DNA from 4 places in the Streptomyces sp. ATCC 21386 genome. Region 1 is predicted to be linked to each of the others. Evidence: riboswitches for the same ligand, from Rfam matches in the RefSeq annotation. Region 1 holds a riboswitch; each other region holds the start of a gene.

Region 1 (4,618 bases):
CGACGTGGTCGTGACGGTCACGCTGTCGAAGTCGCTGGGCAGCCAGGGCGGGGCGGTGCTCGGCCCCGCGAAGGTCATCGACCATCTGGTCAACGCGGCCCGGACGTTCATCTTCGACACGGGCCTCGCCCCCGCGGCGACCGGCGCGGCGCTCGCCGCGCTCCGGCTGCTGCGCCGTGAGCCGGAGCGCGCGGCACGGGCCCGTGAGGTGGCGCGGGAGCTGCACGCACGGCTGACGGCGTCGGGCCATGAAGCGGTGCGGCCCGACGCCGCCGTGGTCTCCGTACGCGCGCCGTCGCCGGATCAGGCGGTGCGGTGGGCGGCGGACTGCCGTGCGGCGGGTCTCGCCGTCGGCTGTTTCCGCCCACCGTCCGTACCGGACGGCGTTTCGCGGCTGCGGCTGACCGCCCGCGCGGATCTCACGCGGGAGCAGATCGACCGAGCCGTGGGGATCATCGGCGATACGCGGCCGTGAGTCGGCGTCAGGGCCGAGCGTCGCCGTAAGCGGAAGTACGAACGCTGTCGGCGGTGGTCACCGAAGCGTGGTGATGAATCCCTCCCAGGAGTCGGGGTCGAACAGCAGGGCGGGCCCCGCCGTGTTCTTCGAATCGCGTACGGCCACCAGGCCGGCCCAGCGGCCGGACGCGGGACGGGCCGTCTCCACGCAGTTGTTCATCCCCGTGCTGCGACTGCTGCGCAGCCATCGCACTCCGTGCAGTTCGGTACTGGTGGGTACGTTCCGAGGCAGTGCGGACATGGTGCCTCCTTACGCGCCGGCGGCTAGCCCGGCGATGTAATCCAACGAGTCCTCGGGCGAAAGGGCGTGGATCTGAAGGGCGTTGAAGGCCTCGACATACGCCTTGAGGTCTTCTTTCCGTTCGAGGTAGAGGCTACTCGTCAAGTGGTCGAGAACAACCACGTCCAGATCGGATCTGCTCCGAAATGAGAAAATTACGAAAGGGCCTGTGACGCCGATGTGCGCCCCGGCAGTGAACGGCAGCACCTGCAGTCGCACCTGAGGCAGTCGCGCCGCCTCGACCAGCCGGCCCAGCTGGCGGGCCATGATCTCGGGACCGCCCACCTCACGTCGGAGAACGCCCTCGTCGAGCACGGCGCTCAGCTCCAGCGGCGGGTTCGAGCGCAGCACTTCCTGCCGCGCGAGCCGCACTTCCACGAGCGCGTCGAGTTTGTCGTCTTCCAGCCCCTCCACCGCGGCCCGGGTCACCGCCCGCGCGTACTCGGGAATCTGCAGCAGGCCGGGCACCACCGAGGTCTCCAGCGTCCGCATCCCCCCGGCCTGCGACTCCAGGCTGATGAAGTCCCGGTACGTCGGCGGCAGCACGCCCCGGTACGCGTGCCACCAGTTGTGCCGCCCGCCGCCGTCCTCGGAGCCCGCCAGCGCCAGGAGCAGCTCCCGTAATTCGGCGTCGCAGACCCCGTACGCGTCCAGGAGCTTGCGTACGTCCGCGGGCTTCACCCCGCTCGCGCCGGTCTCGATCCGGCTCACCTTGGACTGGTGCCAGCCCACGCGATGGGCCGCCTCGATGCTGGTGAGCGCGGAACGGGTGCGCAGGACACGCAACTCGGCACCGAGCCTTCGGCGGCGCACCGCCGGACCGTACTGCATGGGATTCTCCTTCCGCCCGGCGCGCGAAGTCGGGGTGACGACAGAGGATGGACGAAACCCCCACCGAAATACGGTCGGCCGTCGGATAGTTCACCGCTTCGAGCGACAGATATATGCATATCTTGGTGGATCGCCACCCGAGACGGCCCAGGTAGTGGCAGTCTGGCGCGAAGCACCAGTCCGGGACCGTAGTCGAACCATCCGCTCCCTGTCGGACATCCGGTCCCGTGGGAAAGGGACGCCTCGCCATGGCAGATCACCTGGAAGCATCCGTCACTCTGCCGAGCGATCCCGCCTCGGTGTCCACCGCCCGGAACTACGTCGCCGGGGTGCTCGCCGAATGGGGTCTGCCGGGCGACACCGACATCGGGGACACCGTGCGCCTGATCGTGTCCGAGCTCGCCACCAACGCCGTCCAGCACACCCTCGGTCAGTCGCCCACCTTCACCGTGGACATCGCCCTGGACCGGGACGAGCAGCTGCACATCGGCGTCACCGACAGCCATCCGCGCTTTCCCAAACGGCTCCCGGCCGCCGTCCAGCAGGACAACGGCCGGGGCATGGTCATCATCCGCTGGCTGACCGCCGAGTGCGGGGGCAGGCTCAGCGTCAGACCCACCCGGGAGGGCGGCAAGACGGTGGCGATCGAACTCCCCTGGACGGTCCCGGCGCAGCCGGTCAGCGCAGGCGGTCCGCAGGAGACGTGACAGCCTCCCGGTCCGTGTCCGGGGGCGTGGTCGGAGTCGAGCCGTAGCGGTCGGAGACGCGGCCCACCAGCTTCGGGAGGACGGCCCACAGGCCCAGGCACACGAGGAAGGTGCCGGCCCCGGCGGCGATCCCTGCCTTCCGGCCGAGCGTCACGTCCACGACGAGCAGGACCGATCCGGTGAAAGCCGGCATCAGCACGATCAGGCCCGCGGTGGCCAGCCGCGACGAGACCTGGACGATGACGGGCTTGGCGTTCTGCTGGAAGAGCGAGCGGTGCAGGGCGGCCGGGGCGGTGAAGAGCGTCGCCGCGAGGACCGCGAGCAGCAGGGTGATGACGTACGTGGCGCGCTGCACGTCGTCCAGGTCCGGGAAGCGCGGGGTGAAGGCCAACGTCAGCAGGAACGCGAAGAGGATCTGCACCCCGGTCTGGGTGACGCGCAACTCCTGCAGCAGCTCGGAGAAATTGCGGTCGGCGCGTTCGAGCGGGGTCTCGTTGCGTGCGGGGCGGGTGCGTTCGTCGGCCATGGTCGAACGTGTATCCAAAACCGCCGGTCGCACGCCCGTCGGGGGCGGCGGAGCTCTCCGCCGCCCCCGACGGTGGGTCAGCGGACCCGGCCGTACCAGACGTTCTTCGTCCAGAGCTTCTGCAGCCGGACGACGTCACCCGTCTTCGGCGAGTGCCAGATCTTTCCCTTCCCCGCGTAGATACCGACGTGGTAGACGTTCGAGCCCGAGTGGAAGAAGACGAGGTCTCCGAGCTTGCGGCTGCTCGCGGAGATGTGCTTCGTCTTGTTGTACTGCTGCTGAGCAGTACGGGGCAGCTTCTTGCCCGCCTTCTTGAACGAGTAGAGCGTCAGCCCTGAGCAGTCGAACCTGCTCGGGCCCACGGCGCCGTACTTGTAAGGGGAGCCCTTCTTGGAAGCCGCGACCTTGAGTGCCTTCGACGCCACCGTGGCGGCCTCGGCGCCGGATGCGGCGCCCGGGACCACGATGCTGCCGCTGACAGCGGCGATGGTCAGAGCCGAGGCCGTGCCGGCCCGGGTCAACAGCGACGGGACACGATTCAGCGCAGTCATGCGCAACCCTTCGTCAGCCGCCTGTGAAGGATGACCTGTCGGATTCGGGCTGGCGAAGTTGCCCGGCCGCTGACGCGGCTTCACCCCAAGGGCTGCTCGGCGCGGTCATGGCTTGACCGTTCCGGCGACCCGTCGTGCTTGGGTCCTCCACTCCTGCCGATGCACTTCTGTCGACCGGTCATCCGGGTAGCGGCAGGACTCGGCGTCCACCCGGATCGCCCCGCCGCTGCGGCGGGGGCTTGTCGTCAGGAAGGGATCTTGGCGTACGGACGTCCGAAAATCCCAACGGAACCGGGGATTTGTGGTCTTACTCACCACTCACCCGTTCGGGTGGACAGGCCCTTTTCGGCTGTTGTGTCCAGGCGGTCGAGGACGTCCGCACCAGCACCGGAATAGCATATTCCGGCCCGGTTCCAGGCATGTTGCGCAACTTCACAGGTCTTCGCGACGTATGGGCCGATGGGTCGATCGCGGTAGGCCGTCCGGACGGTGAGAAACCTGGACCGGACGCTCCGTCAGTAGTACGGCAAGCGGCCCGGGATCGGTTCAGGCGCGTACCGACCTCTCCGGTCGGTGCACCTAGGCGGGTGAGTCCTCCGGCTCCGGCGGTAGGGCCACCCGACCCGCCCGCCGCTCGCCGTCCAGCACCCTCAGGGCGCGCGCGAGCGTGGAGGCGTGCACCTCGTGCTCCCCGCGCCTGTGCATCAGTTCGAGCGCGTCGCGCAGTGCGGTCGCCTTGGCGACGAGAGCCTGCGCCGCGCGCAACCCGCGGTAGGTGTCGCCCGGTCGGGCCGGATTGATCCGGCCGAGCAGATCCAGAACATCCAGGTAACGGTCGATCAGCTCGGCCTCGGCGCGCGTGAGCGCGGGCAACGGCGGCAGTTCCGGTGGGAGCATCGACGGCTCACCTCGCGCCGCGGGGCGCACGCGAGGCCCTGTGGCTCGGGATCACCCGATCGGCCAGGCCGTACTCCACCGCGGCCTCCGCGTCCAGGAACGTGTCCCGCTCGATGTCGGCGCTGATCCGCTGCGGGCTCCGGCCCGTGTGCCGGACGAGCATCTCCTCCAGCTTCCGGCGGTTGCGCGTCAACTCCTCCGCCTGGATCGCCAGATCACTGGCCTGCCCCTCGATCCGGTCGGCCACCGCCGGCTGGTGGATCAGTACGCGCGCACCGGGCAGCATGAACCGCTTGCCCGGCGTGCCCGC
Region 2 (4,618 bases), 3.0 Mb from region 1:
GCTCCTCCTCCAGTTCCTTGGTCTGGCCGAGGGCGCGCATGTGCGGGAAGACGCCGTCCTCCATGCCGGTGAGGAAGACCACCGGGAACTCCAGGCCCTTGGCGGTGTGGAGGGTCATGAGCGTGATGACGCCCGAGCCGTCCTCCTCCTCGTCGGGGATCTGGTCGGAGTCGGCGACCAGCGCCACCCGCTCCAGGAAGTCGGCGAGCCCGGCGGAGGTCGTACCCGCCGCACCGCCCTCGGTCTCGCCCTCCGCGGCACCGGCCTCCTGCTCGAACTCCAGGGCGACCGCGGCGAGTTCCTGGAGGTTCTCGATACGGGTCTCGTCCTGCTGGTCGGTGGAGGCCTGCAACTCGGCCAGGTAGCCCGTGCGTTCGAGGACGGCTTCCAGGACGGTCGCCGGTCCGGCGCCGGACTCCACGACGGTCCGCAGGTCCTCCATCAACGTGTTGAACCGCTTGACCGCGTTGGTCGACCGGGCCGCCATGCCGTACGCCTCGTCCACGCGCTTCAGGGCCTGCGGGAAGCTGATCTTCTCGCGCTGGGAGAGGGCGTCGATCATCGCCTCGGCACGGTCGCCGATGCCGCGTTTTGGCACGTTGAGGATGCGGCGCAAGGGGACGGAGTCCTCGGGGTTGGCGAGGACACGCAGATACGCGAGGACGTCCCGGACCTCCTTGCGCTCGTAGAAGCGGACGCCGCCGACGACCTTGTAGGGCAGGCCGACGCGGATGAACACCTCTTCGAAGACACGGGACTGGGCGTTCGTCCGGTAGAAGACGGCGACGTCGCCGGCCTTCGCGTGGCCCGCGTCCGTCAGTCGGTCTATCTCGTCGGCGACGAACTGGGCCTCGTCGTGCTCGGTGTCGGCGACGTAGCCGGTGATCTGCGCACCGGCGCCCGCGTTGGTCCACAGGTTCTTCGGGCGGCGGGACTCGTTGCGCTCGATGACCGCGTTGGCCGCGGAGAGGATCGTCTGTGTGGAGCGGTAGTTCTGCTCCAGCAGGATCGTCGTCGCGTCCGGGTAGTCCTCCTCGAACTGGAGGATGTTGCGGATGGTCGCGCCGCGGAAGGCGTAGATCGACTGGTCCGCGTCACCCACGACGCAGAGCTCCGCGGGCGGCACGTCCCACTCGGCCGGCGGCACGTCCACCGGGTGCTCGGAGGTGCCGACCAGCTCTCTGACCAGGGCGTACTGGGCGTGGTTGGTGTCCTGGTACTCATCGACGAGGACATGACGGAAGCGACGGCGGTAGTGCTCGGCGACGTCCGGGAAGGCGCGCAGCAGATTGACCGTCGTCATGATCAGGTCGTCGAAGTCGAGCGCGTTCGCCTCGCGGAGGCGGGACTGGTAGAGCGCGTAGGCCTGGGCGAGGGTCTTCTCGAAGCCGTCGGCGGCCTGGGCGGCGAAGTCCTCCTCGTCGATCAGCTCGTTCTTCAGGTTCGAGATCTTGGCGCTGAAGGACTTCGGCGGGAAGCGCTTCGGGTCGAGGTCCAGATCACGGCAGACGAGTGCCATCAGCCGCTTGCTGTCGGCGGCGTCGTAGATCGAGAAGGAGGACGTGAAGCCGAGCTTCTTCGACTCGCGCCGCAGGATCCTGACGCACGCGCTGTGGAAGGTCATGACCCACATCGCGTTCGCGCGCGGGCCGACGAGCTGCTCGACGCGCTCCTTCATCTCACCGGCGGCCTTGTTGGTGAAGGTGATCGCGAGGATCTGGCCCGGGTGGACATGCCGCTCACCGAGCAGATGGGCGATGCGGTGGGTGAGCACCCGGGTCTTGCCGGAACCCGCGCCGGCGACGATGAGCAGAGGGGACCCGGCGTGCACCACGGCCGCGCGCTGGTTCTCGTTGAGCCCGTCCAGGAGAGCCGCCGCGTCGAGCGCCGGGCGGGGGGCACCGCCCCGGTAGTACTCGTCCCGGTCCGGTGGCACGTCGAACTTCCCGCCGAACAGATCGTCCGGAAGCGGCTCCGGTACGTGATCGTCCTCGGGCGGCGGCGGGGGCTCCTCCGCATGGCCGCGAGGGGCCTGGAGGTCCGCCAGGAAGCTGTCGTCAAAGAGGCTGCTCATCGCTCTCCGAGTCTAGGCGCCCCCACTGACAGCGAGGGGCCGCCCCGGGAAGTCCGCACCCACCACTCACCGCGCTCACCTCACGACGGTGAGCGATCGAGCGTACCGCCTGTCGCGCGCCCGAGGCTAAGGTCACGAAAACGTATCGGGCATATCGAACATCAACCTTCACACGGGACCCACGAGTTGGCTAGCTTCTTCTCTTGGGCCGTACGACACAACCGGCGAACGTCGCCGGGCCGCACGGCCTCCGCCGAGTCCGGTACGCCTCCCGCGGCGCCGGAGCCGGGGACCCACCGACCTCTGGGGTGAATCGACCCGACCGCCGCTCGCGGCAAGGGTCGTAGGGCAAACCTTCCGAAGCTTGCGCCCGAACCCGACAGCTAACTCGGTAGGCGGACTACGGAAGGAGACGCCGCACCATGGCGCCGCACCGCAAGCCGCGTCCGACCGGCCGGACGCGCGCGGGCATACGCACCCCCGCTCTCGCCACGGCCGCCCTCACCTCCGTGGCCCTGCTCTCCCAGACGGCCACGGCCGCGCCCTCCGACGACGACAGGCCGAGCCTGGAGGAAGTCGAGAAGAAGGTCGACGACCTCTACCGCCAGGCCGGGTCGGCGACCGAGAACTACAACGCGGCCAAGGAGAGGACGACCAAGCAGAAGAAGAAGGTCGACACCCTCCTCGACGACGTCGCCAAGCGCACGGAGAAGCTGAACGAGGCGCGGGAGGAACTGGGATCGTTCGCCGCGGCCCAGTACCGCAACGGCGCGTCCGCCCCGGACCAGGCCTCGCTGCTCCTCGCGGACAACCCGCAGGACTACTTCGACCAGAACCAGCTGATGGACCGGCTGACGGACCGCCAGAAGCAGGCCGTCGACGCGTACGTCACCGAGCAGGCCGACGCGGCGGAGCAGCGCCGGACGGCGAGCGACAGCCTCGAGAAGCTCACCGAGTCGCAGAACGCCCTCAAGACCAGCAAGGCCAAGGTCCAGGCGAAACTCGCCGAGGCCCGCGAACTGCTCTCCACCCTGACCGCCGAGGAGAAGGCCCGGCTCGCCGCGATCGAACAGCGCGAGCGGGAGGAGGCCGACCGCAAGGCGGAGGAACTCGCGCGCCGGCAGGCGGCACAGCAGGCGAGCCAGGAGGCCCCGAGCACCCAGGGGGCCCAGGAGGCCCAGGGCGGGACCGCCGCCGGCACGGAGACGTCCCCCGTCACCAGCGGGACCACCGCCCCCGTCGAGGACTCCACCTACGCCGCGAAGGCGACCAAGGTCCTGGCCTTCGCCCGCGCGCAGATCGGCAAGCCGTACGTGTGGGGCGCCACCGGCCCCGGCTCCTACGACTGCTCCGGCCTCACCCAGGCCGCCTGGAAGGCCGCCGGCGTCGACCTCCCGCGCACCACCTACGACCAGGTCGAGGCGGGCACCACCGTCCCCCTCGCCGACGCCAGGCCGGGCGACCTCGTCTTCTTCTACGACAACATCGGCCACGTCGGCATCTACATCGGCAACGGCATGATGATCCACGCTCCCAAGCCGGGTACGTACGTCCGCGAGGAGTCGGTCTTCTACGACGGCGAGTCCTCGATCCACAGCGTGGTGCGGCCCGCGTGACCGGGGCTCGCCCCCGGATGCCTCACCGCGTGGCTCGCCTCAGGTCCAGAGCACCGCGATGAAGACGTTGGCGGTGGTCAGCGCGCCCACCAGGGCGAAGAGCGGCTTCTCCACCCGCTCCTCGTCGCGCTTCACGTAGACCAGGCCGAGGATCACGATCAGCAGCGCGAGCTTGACGCCGATCTTGATGTTGTCGACGGGCTGGTCGTCGGCCTGGTTGAGGCCGACGAGGAGGGCGCCGGTGACGAGCATCGTGAGGGCGCCGTGCAGCATGGCGGGGACGAAGCGGGCGGCGCCCTGGCTCATCGCCTTCGTCTGGGTGAGGAAGCCACCCAGGAGGGAGGCGATGCCGATGATATGGAGGGCGACGAGGATGTGGATGAGTACGTCCATGCGCGGAGCCTAATGAGGTGCCCGAGACCCCTCGGGCACCGGGGCGGCCGGACCGGAACCCTCGACCGGCCCTCTCGACCGGCACCCTCGGACGCCCTTGCATATATGCGCTCCATAGCACCGAGACGCCCCCGCCCGGTCCGAAATCGCCGCATCGGTCATCGCACAGCGTGAAGTCGGCGGCGCCGAGCCCCGATCCCGGTCACATACGGTCACCTCACAGTCGGTGCGCGCCACTTCCGTACAACGCGTTACCGAGCCGTCACAGTCAGGTTTAGCGTCCTCCCTCAGGTGACCGGCTCCCCACCGCCGCCCGGGCCAGGGGCGGCAGTCGGCCACCACCGCCGAGAAAGGTCCGGCGGCGTCCCGCTCCCCCTGTGCGGGCCGCCGCCGGACGCGTAACCGCTACCCCCAGGCGGTCCGTACGGACAGACGATGTTCGTACTGCGGACGGCGGTCGTACGGAGAGGACGTGGACTCCACGTGGCAGCGCACCGCAAGCCCAGACAGCGCTCGCTCGGCGGCCATACGGCTC
Region 3 (4,618 bases), 5.4 Mb from region 1:
CACGCTCCCCCTGCACGAGCTGACGGGCGCGACAGGACTGACCGGCCTCTCGGCGGGCTGAGCCCCGCCCGCCCGCCGCCCCCTTCCCGCCCGCCGCCCCCTTCCCGCCCTCCGCGCCCCTCCCCCCGTCTCCCCGCTAGCCCACTCGGCCCCGCCGACTCGCCGTGTCGGCCGCCCCCCGAAACCCTGTAGCCGTGGGGCAGCGAGAGGACGCGGAGGGCATGCGGGAGCCGGGTGGGCGGCGGTTCTCGTACGCCCGCACGCTCGCCCGTGCGCTTCCCGTGCTGCTGATCGCCGTCGGCCTCTTCTACGACCACTTCACGCCGCGCGAGTTCACCGCGGTCCCCTTCTTCACCGCCGCGCCCCTGGTGGCGGCCCCGCTCTTCTCGCTGTTCGGCACGGTGGTTATCGGCGCCGCGTCGGGGGTCGGGATCACCGGCGTACGCCTCTACTACGACGACGCGGGCCATGAAGACGCGATCACCGAGATCACCACGGTGGCCACCGTCGCCGTACTGGCCGTACTGATCAACCGCCTCGTCCGCCGCAGCGACGCCCGGCTCGCCACCGCCCGGGAGATCGCCGAGGCGGCGCAGCGGGCCGTGCTCCCGGTGCCGCAGGAGCGGATCGGCGGGCTGGAGATCGCCGCGCGGTACGAGGCCGCGCAGGCCGGGGCGTCGATCGGCGGCGATCTGTACGCGGTGCAGGACTCACCCCACGGCGTACGGCTCATCGTCGGCGACGTACGCGGCAAGGGACTGGGAGCGGTGTCGGCGGTGGCGGTGCTGATCGGGGCGTTCCGGGAGGCGGCCGAGCAGGAGGCGACGCTCGAAGCGGTGGCCCAACGGCTGGAACGGGCGCTGGCCCGGGAGGGGACGCGGCGGGAGGCCGCACGGAGGGACGTGGCGGTGGAGCGCGAGGGGTTCGTGACGGCCGTGCTCGCGGAGTTCCCGCACGGCGCGGTCCGCGCCCGGATCGTCAACCGGGGCCACCCCTCGCCCCTGCTGCTGCACGCCGACGGCACGCTGTGCATCCTGGACACCCCGCAGCCCGCGCTGCCGCTCGGCATGGACGACCTGGGCACCTGGCCGGACCGCGCGGAGGAGACCGGGTTCCCGCCCGGCGCCACGCTGCTCTTCTACACCGACGGTCTGTCCGAGGCGCGCGACGCGCACGGTGTCTTCTACGACCCGGCCGCGCGCCTTTCTGGCCGGGTGTTCACCGCCCCGGGCGCCCTGCTGACGACGCTCGCGGAGGAGGTGCGCCGGCACACGGGCGACCGCACCACGGACGACATGGCCCTCTTGGCGGTCCGCCGCCCGTGAGCTGTGGCGGTCCGCCGCCCGTGAGCTGTGGCCGCCCGAAGTCCGTGAGGTGTGATCGTCCGACGTTCGTGAGGTGGAGATGTCACCGAGCGTGTCCGGCCCGCCGTTCTCCGTATAAGAACTGACGTCACGTCAGGGCAACTGTTACTCGCAAGTCAAGGTCAACTCGCCCGTTTTCGGCCCCTCATGACCCGTAAAGTCCAGCGCGGAGAACGGAACGATCATGCAGAACAGCTTGGAATGGAGTGCTCGCGTCTATTAACGTTCGATAACGCAGCGCGGTCGTCCCAGCCGTCACAAGAGACGGCTCCGTGCTCACGCGCCGAATCCCGCAAGGGAACCGGGGAACCACCACCCTGGGGTGAATCGCACGGAAACCGCCGTGGCAGTAGGCACGACGGTTTACGCGCGTAGGAGACCTTCCTGCTCCGAACCCGTCAGCTAACCCGGTAGGCGAGAAGGAAGGAAGGAGTACGCCCACGTGGCGTCGAACCGGTCCGCGACCGAAGCCCCGTTCGTGCCGGCCCAACGTGAAGGCGAGAGCCAGACGTTCGGCTACGGCAGCTACAACAGCGACAACGAGGGCCCCTGGCAGGAGTGGAACCCCAGCGAGGATTCCCTTCGCCCCGTTCGCGGTCGGCACCGCGTGGCCAAGAAGACCGGCGTACTCGCCCGTAACGGACTCGCCCGTAGCTCCACGGTTCTCGGCGTCGGTGTCATAGCCGCCGTCAGCGGTGCCGGGATGGCGAGCGCGCAGTCCGGCAAGGCCCCCGTCTCCATATCGATGCCCGACATGCCGAACGTCGGCTCGGTCTTCGAGGACGAGGCCGACGAGCCGGAGCCCGAGGGCTCCACCTCCCCCCTCAGCAGCGCGGGTCTGATCGCCGCCGACACCGAGCAGGGCACCGCGGACGCCGGAGAGGCGCTGCGCGCCCGCATCATGGCGCAGGCCGAGTCCCAGCAGGACGCCTTCGACAAGGCTGCCGCCGAGGCCGCGCAGACCGCCGCCGCGGAGAAGGCCGCCGAGCAGGCCGCCAAGGAGAAGAAGGAAGCCGAGGCCAAGGAGGCCGCCGCCAAGAAGAAGGCGGAGGAGGAGGCCGCGGCGAAGAAGGAAGCCGAGCGTCTCGCCGCACTGGCCAAGCAGTTCGCCCTTCCCACCTCCTCGTACACGCTCACCTCCACCTTCGGTCAGGCCGGCCCGTACTGGTCCTCCGGCTACCACACCGGCCTCGACTTCGCGGCCCCCACCGGCACCCTCATCAAGGCCGTCCACAGCGGCACCATCACGCAGGCCGGCTACGAGGGCTCCTACGGCTACAAGACCGTTCTCACCCTCGATGACGGCACCGAGATCTGGTACGCCCACCAGTCCTCCATCGGCGTGAGCGTCGGCCAGAAGGTCGCCACCGGCGACGTCATCGGCCGCGTCGGCGCCACCGGCAACGTCACGGGCGCCCACCTCCACATGGAGGTTCACCCCGGCGGCTCCAGCAGCGGCATCGACCCGGCGGCCTGGCTCCGCAGCAAGGGCCTCAACCCGTAACCGCCGGCCTCACCCCGAAGCAACGACGCCGCGTACGCCCATGGGCCTACGCGGCGTTCGTCTTGTCCCCTGTGACGCCCCCGACCTCCCTGGATCTCCCTGGACCTCCCCGGACCTCCCTGGACCTCCCCGGGTCCCCTCGGCTCCCCTCGGCTCCCCGAGAACTCCCCCGCAGAAGGGTCGGCAGACATGGCGAAGAGCGCACTTCTCGTGATGGACGTCCAACGCGACGTCGTGGCCATCGCGGACGACGGGTCCGGCTATCTGCCGCGCCTGCGCAGGGCGATCGACGGAGCACGGGCCGCCGAGATCCCCGTGATCTACGTCGTGATGGGGTTACGGCCGGGCGCTCCGGAGATCAGCCCGCGCAACAAGGTGATGGCGAACGTGGTGCGGGCCGGCCTGTTCACCGAGGGCGAGCCCGGCACCGAGATTCATGACGAGGTCGTGCCCCGCCAGGGCGAGGTCGTGGTCACCAAGAGACGGGGAAGCGCGTTCTCGGGCAGCGACCTCGACCTGGTGCTCAGGGCGCGCGACATCGACAGCCTCGTCCTCACCGGCATCGCCACCAGCGCCGTGGTGCTGTCCACCCTGTGGCGCGCCATCGACCTGGACTTCGGCGTCACCGTCCTATCGGACGGCTGCCTCGACACCGATCCCGTGGTCCACACGATGCTCACCGAGAAACTGTTCCCGCAGTGGGCCGAAGTCCTGACGATCGAGGACTGGCTCACAGCCATCGCGTCGCGCCGGTAGTCATCACCGCCCTGGACTACCCGGTGAAGGCCGGCAAGGTCCGCGCGGCTAGAACCGGTAGGGGTTGTACGCGGGGTACGCCGCCGTCCCGTAGACCCCATACGCCGCTCCGTGCCCCCCGCACGCCCCGTACGCCCCGCACTCATGGCTGTACTCGTACCCGAGCCCGTGCCCGTAGCCGTATCCGTATCCGTAGCCGTACCCGTGCTTCGCCCCCACCTCCCGCCCCGCATACCCCATGGCCGGCCGAGCCAACTCCCGCCTGCGCCACAGCTCGAACAACAACTCCCGCTCCCGCAGCGAGAAGTCGCCCCCGGCCCGCCCCCGCAACCCCCGATACCGATGGAAGGCCAGCTTCGTCGCGAACACCTCGTACTCCGCGACCGACCGAGCCCCCGCCTTCCCGAAGTGGTGCGCCGCATACTCCCGCGCCACCCGGCGCCCCCGCATCGACCCCAGCACATACGGCTCGACCGGCGTCAGCCACCCCGCGGCCGCATACGCCGGCAACGCCTCCCGCACGGTCCGCAACTCTCGCTGCCGAGCCCAGATCACCCACCACGTCAGCAGCCCGAACGCCGGCACCATGAACCCGGCGTACACGGCGAAGAACCCGTACTCCCCGAACGTCGCCGACCCGTTCCAGACCGCGTGCATCCCCATGGCGAGCAGCAGCCCGCCCGCCGGTACGAGCACCCGCCGCGCCCGCTGCCACTCCGCGGAGAACGCCGCCACCCCGAACCCGATCCCCGTCAGCACGGTGAACAGGGGATGCGCGAACGGCGACATGATCACCCGCACGAAGAACGTGGCCGCGGTGACCGACGCGAGACCGCTCCCCCCGCTGAGCTGGTCCGTCCCGAACGCGGTCCCCAGGTACAGGATGTTCTCGGTGAAGGCGAACCCCGTCGCGGTGAAGCCCGCGATCACCACCCCGTCCACGACCCCGGTGAAGTCCCGTCTCCTGAACAGGAACACGAGTAAGACGGCGGCT
Region 4 (4,618 bases), 1.8 Mb from region 1:
GCCCGCCTGAGGCCCGACAACCGCGCGGTGCTCGTCTACGAGCCCGTCGCGGGCGAAGAGAGCGCCGAAGAGGAGACCGCCGCGGCCGAGGCCGCCGAAACCACCGACGAGACCGAGGAGTCGGCGAAGTGACCGAGCTCGCGACCATGGACTTCCACCCGCAGCCGCAGGCCGGCGAGGCCCGGCCCTGGGCGTTCCCGGCGCCCGAGCGCGGCACCCTGGACAACGGCATGACCGTGCTGCGCTGCCACCGGCCCGGCCAGCAGGTCGTCGCGGTGGAGGTGCTCCTCGACGCTCCCCTGGACGCCGAGCCCGCCGGCATCGAGGGCGTCGCCACCATCATGACCAGGGCCTTCTCCGAGGGCACCGACAAGCACACGGCAGAGGAGTTCGCCGCCGAGCTGGAGCGCTGCGGCGCCACCCTCGACTCGCACGCCGACCACCCCGGTGTGCGGCTGTCCCTCGAAGTGCCGGTGTCGCGGCTGGAGAAGGCCCTCGGCCTGCTCGCCGACGCCCTGCGGGCGCCGGCGTTCGAGGACGCGGAGATCGAGCGGCTGGTGGCCAACCGGCTCGACGAGATCCCGCACGAGACGGCCAACCCGGGCCGCCGGGCCGCCAAGGAGCTGTCCCGGCAGCTGTTCCCGGCCACCTCCCGGATGTCGCGGCCCCGCCAGGGCACCGAGGAGACCGTCGAGGGCATCGACTCCGCGGCCGTACGCGCCTTCTACGAGCGCCACGTGCGCCCCGCGACGGCCACCGCCGTGGTCGTCGGCGACCTCACTGGCGTCGACCTCGACGCCCTGCTCGCCGACACCCTGGGCGCCTGGACCGGTTCCCCGGGCGCGCCGCGGCCCGTGCCGTCGGTGACCGCCGACGACACGGGGCGCGTGATCATCGTGGACCGGCCCGGTTCCGTGCAGACCCAGTTGCTCATCGGCCGCGTCGGCGCCGACCGGCACGACCGCGTGTGGCCGGCGCAGGTGCTCGGCACCTACTGCCTCGGGGGCACCCTCACCTCCCGCCTGGACCGCGTCCTGCGCGAGGAGAAGGGTTACACCTACGGCGTGCGGGCGTTCGGCCAGGTGCTGCGGGCCGCGCCCGACGGTTCGGGCATCTCGATGCTCGCCATCAGCGGTTCCGTCGACACCCCCAACACCGGTCCGGCGCTCGATGACCTGTGGACGGTGCTGCGCACCCTCGCGGCCGAGGGCCTGACCGACGCCGAGCGCGACGTCGCCGTGCAGAACCTCGTCGGGGTGGCACCCCTCAAGTTCGAGACGGCCGCGGCCGTGGCGAGCACGCTGGCCGACCAGGTCGAGCAGTACCTGCCGGACGACTACCAGTCGACGCTGTACCGCCAACTCGCCGCCACCGGCACCGTGGAGGCCACCGCGGCGGCCGTGAGCGCCTTCCCGGTGGACCGTCTGGTGACCGTCCTCGTCGGGGACGCAGCGCAGATCGAGGAGCCCGTCAGGGCCCTCGGAATCGGCGAAGTCACCGTCGTCCCGGCCGAGTAGGGGGCGACCGGACGGACGCGTGTCAGTGGGGCCCTGGTGACGGAACAGTCACCAGGGCCCCTGTTTGTCCGTATTGATGGCGGAGGTTGTGTGTCTGCCCTGTGGCGTAGTTAACAAATCCTGTGATCCGTTTGTTATTTCGAAGACGTCCCACTTAGCGTCGGTCCGGCTGTTCGTCAGAAGTTCGCCGCAGCCGCGGCACCGGACAGTCATCGCCGAGTCCCCACATGGCGCGAGCCAGGGGAGCCGGGGACCCATCACAGTCCCTGGGGTGAATCGGGTGCCCTTCGCGGAGCGACGCGAAACGAGGGGTGGCCGTAGGAGACCTTCCTGCTCCGAACCCGTCAGCTAACCCGGTAGGCGAGAAGGAAGGAAAGGACCAGCCACTTCATGGCGTTCACCCGCGCCCCCGGGAAGCACCGCCGTCCGAGCCGTGTGCAGCGCGCGACCACGAGGAACGTGGGCGTGGCCGCTCTCACCACCACCGGCGTCTTCGGCACCCTGGCCGGCCCCGCGCTCGCCGCGGAGGAGCCCGCCGTCGAGCAGACCGGCCTGAACCAGATCATCACCCTCGGCGACACGGTCGCCGACCAGGTCGACGCCCAGGCCGCCGCCCAGGAGCAGGCGGCCGAGGTGGCCGCGGTGAAGAAGAAGGCACAGGAGGAGGCCAGGAAGGCCGCCGCCGAGAAGGCCGAGCAGGAACGTGCCGCCGCCAAGGAGCGCGAGGAGATCAAGGCCCGCGCCGCCCGCGCGGCCGAGCGTGAGCGCCTCAACGCCTATGTCGCCCCCATCAGCGGCTCCTACATCTCCACCGGCTACAAGACCGGCGGTGCCGTCTGGTCCTCCGGCAGCCACACCGGTGTCGACTTCCACGCCGCGTCCGGCACGGCCGTCCTCGCGGTCGGCGCCGGCACCGTCGTCGAGGCGGGCTGGGGCGGTGCCTACGGCAACAACATCGTCATCAAGATGAACGACGGCACCTACACCCAGTACGGCCACCTGTCGTCCATCGGCGTCTCCGTCGGCCAGACGGTCACCCCGGGGCAGCAGATAGGCCTCTCCGGGGCGACCGGCAACGTCACCGGGGCGCACCTGCACTTCGAGGCCCGGACGACGGCCGAGTACGGCTCGGACATCGACCCCGCCGCGTACCTGCGTTCGCACGGCGTGAACGTCTGACGCGTACCCGACGCTTCCCTGGAGGCCCCGGCTCACCGAGCCGGGGCTTTCCTCGTTCGCGCATACCCGCCGTGTGACGTAGCTCCTGTCCAAAAAATATCCTCGGATTCCGGTCCGCCATCGGAAATTCCCGCCCGCTGCAATAGAGTCGCTGGAACACACGTCAATCATCGACGTTTCACGGGGATTAAGGCGGAGGTCGGTCATGCGTATTCCGGCGCACTCGGTATGCACGGCGATCCGTGATGACATCGTCGCGGGTGTCTACGAGCGCGGCAGCCGGCTCACCGAGGAACTGCTCGCCCGCCGGTACGGCGTCAGCCGGGTGCCCGTGCGCGAGGCCCTGCGCACGCTGGAGGCCGAGGGGTTCGTGGTGACCCGTCGGCACGCGGGCGCGTGCGTCGCCGAGCCGACCGAGCAGGAGGCTGCCGACCTGCTGGAGATGCGCATGCTGCTGGAGCCCCTGGGGGCCGCCCGCGCCGCGCAGCGCCGTACGGAGGCGCACCTCAAGGTGTTGCGCGGCCTGGTCAGGCTGGGCCAGGAGCGGGCCAGGAGGGGCAACAGCGAGGATCTGCGCTCCCTGGGCGGCTGGTTCCACGAGACGCTCGCACAGGCGTCCGGCAGCCCTGCCCTGACCTCGACACTCGCCCAGCTGCGGCACAAGATCGCCTGGATGTACGCGGTGGAGGCGCCGTCCGACCCCGTGGAGTCGTGGGCGGAGCACGGCAGCATCGTGGACGCGGTCGCGCGCGGCGACAGCGACCGGGCCCGGACGATCACGTCCCTGCACACCGAGCGGGCCACCGCCGCGCACCGGCTCCGATTTCCGGCCGGGGGCGGCGGGGCGGAGCGTCCGGAGCGTGTGAGGACTTCGCAACACCCCGTAAACATGCCGAGCCTGCGGCATTAACACGTACGCCGTATACAAAGAGGGAAGAATTCCGAGGGGCATTTTTTCTGCTGCCCGCAGACCGGAAATAAGAGGTAAATGCGAAGGGCCCGTCCGATAAAATGGACGAGCCCTTCGATGTGTGCGGGGGTGGCCTTTCAGGCCTTTCCGCTCGGGTTACCTGGTCGCTCAGACCGTCTCGGGGAGTTCTTCCAGCCCCTCGGCGACGAGCTTCGCCAGACGGTCGAGCGCGACGTCCGCGCCCTCGGCGTCGGAGGCGAGCACGATCTCCTCGCCGCCCTGGGCGCCGAGGCCCAGGACCGCGAGCATGGAGGCCGCGTTGACGGGGTTGCCGTCGGCCTTGGCGATCGTCACGGGGATACCGGAGGCCGTGGTGGCCCGGACGAAGATGGATGCGGGGCGGGCGTGGAGGCCCTCGGCCCAGCCGACGTTGACGCGGCGCTCAGCCATGTGATGCTGCCCTTCAGGTGTCTCGGGTGCTGCAGAGAGGTCTAGACCGGGTTGTCTAGACCAGTTTCCCATATGGGGCGACGTACCGGAACGGGCCCACGGCCTGACCACGAACCGGCTGTCGCGCTTGTGTTGTGCTTCTGTCGTGCCACCCCAGACTGCCCCGCGCCGTTGTCGGACGCGAGCCGTACTCTGGGGCCCATGCAGACCTCGTCGGACCGGCACGAGTACCCCGCCCACTGGGAGGCCGACGTGGTGCTGCGCGACGGCGGCACCGCACGCATCAGGCCCATCACCGTTGATGACGCCGAGCGTCTCGTCAGCTTCTACGAGCAGGTCTCGGACGAGTCGAAGTACTACCGCTTCTTCGCGCCGTACCCTCGCCTGTCCGCCAAGGACGTCCACCGCTTCACGCACCACGACTTCGTGGACCGGGTGGGGCTCGCCGCCACCGTCGGCGGCGAGTTCATCGCCACCGTACGCTACGACCGCATCGGCGCCGACGGCATGCCCGCGTCCGCGCCCGCCGACGAGGCCGAGGTCGCCTTCCTCGTGCAGGACG

Evidence for each region. Region 1 has a riboswitch for cyclic di-AMP ahead of GWK25_RS17775 (C40 family peptidase). Riboswitches for the same ligand answer to the same signal wherever they lie in the genome.
Region 2: another riboswitch for cyclic di-AMP. It lies ahead of GWK25_RS04655 (C40 family peptidase); the one in region 1 lies ahead of GWK25_RS17775 (C40 family peptidase).
Region 3: another riboswitch for cyclic di-AMP. It lies ahead of GWK25_RS40690 (M23 family metallopeptidase); the one in region 1 lies ahead of GWK25_RS17775 (C40 family peptidase).
Region 4: another riboswitch for cyclic di-AMP. It lies ahead of GWK25_RS09610 (M23 family metallopeptidase); the one in region 1 lies ahead of GWK25_RS17775 (C40 family peptidase).

The regions. Positions count from the first base shown of each region.
Region 1 covers NZ_JAAVVL010000001.1:4,051,822-4,056,439, forward strand. The annotation lists gene GWK25_RS17750 (8-amino-7-oxononanoate synthase) at 1-475, shown strand, start outside; gene GWK25_RS17755 (DUF397 domain-containing protein) at 533-757, opposite strand; gene GWK25_RS17760 (helix-turn-helix transcriptional regulator) at 767-1,627, opposite strand; gene GWK25_RS17765 (ATP-binding protein) at 1,876-2,334, shown strand; gene GWK25_RS17770 (DUF6328 family protein) at 2,306-2,860, opposite strand; gene GWK25_RS17775 (C40 family peptidase) at 2,938-3,411, opposite strand; cyclic di-AMP (ydaO/yuaA leader) riboswitch at 3,415-3,626, opposite strand; gene GWK25_RS17780 (hypothetical protein) at 3,991-4,308, opposite strand; gene GWK25_RS17785 (ATP-dependent Clp protease proteolytic subunit) at 4,316-4,618, opposite strand, start outside.
Region 2 covers NZ_JAAVVL010000001.1:1,056,492-1,061,109, reverse strand. The annotation lists gene pcrA (DNA helicase PcrA) at 1-2,074, opposite strand, end outside; cyclic di-AMP (ydaO/yuaA leader) riboswitch at 2,316-2,488, shown strand; gene GWK25_RS04655 (C40 family peptidase) at 2,497-3,690, shown strand; gene GWK25_RS04650 (hypothetical protein) at 3,730-4,083, opposite strand; gene GWK25_RS04645 (C40 family peptidase) at 4,567-4,618, shown strand, end outside.
Region 3 covers NZ_JAAVVL010000001.1:9,479,446-9,484,063, reverse strand. The annotation lists gene ribA (GTP cyclohydrolase II) at 1-61, shown strand, start outside; gene GWK25_RS40695 (PP2C family protein-serine/threonine phosphatase) at 222-1,325, shown strand; cyclic di-AMP (ydaO/yuaA leader) riboswitch at 1,636-1,796, shown strand; gene GWK25_RS40690 (M23 family metallopeptidase) at 1,807-2,868, shown strand; gene GWK25_RS40685 (cysteine hydrolase family protein) at 3,058-3,624, shown strand; gene GWK25_RS40680 (PrsW family intramembrane metalloprotease) at 3,673-4,618, opposite strand, start outside.
Region 4 covers NZ_JAAVVL010000001.1:2,213,887-2,218,504, forward strand. The annotation lists gene GWK25_RS09600 (pitrilysin family protein) at 1-132, shown strand, start outside; gene GWK25_RS09605 (pitrilysin family protein) at 129-1,517, shown strand; cyclic di-AMP (ydaO/yuaA leader) riboswitch at 1,721-1,895, shown strand; gene GWK25_RS09610 (M23 family metallopeptidase) at 1,908-2,696, shown strand; gene GWK25_RS09615 (GntR family transcriptional regulator) at 2,902-3,606, shown strand; gene GWK25_RS09620 (HPr family phosphocarrier protein) at 3,775-4,056, opposite strand; gene GWK25_RS09625 (bifunctional GNAT family N-acetyltransferase/acetate--CoA ligase family protein) at 4,258-4,618, shown strand, end outside.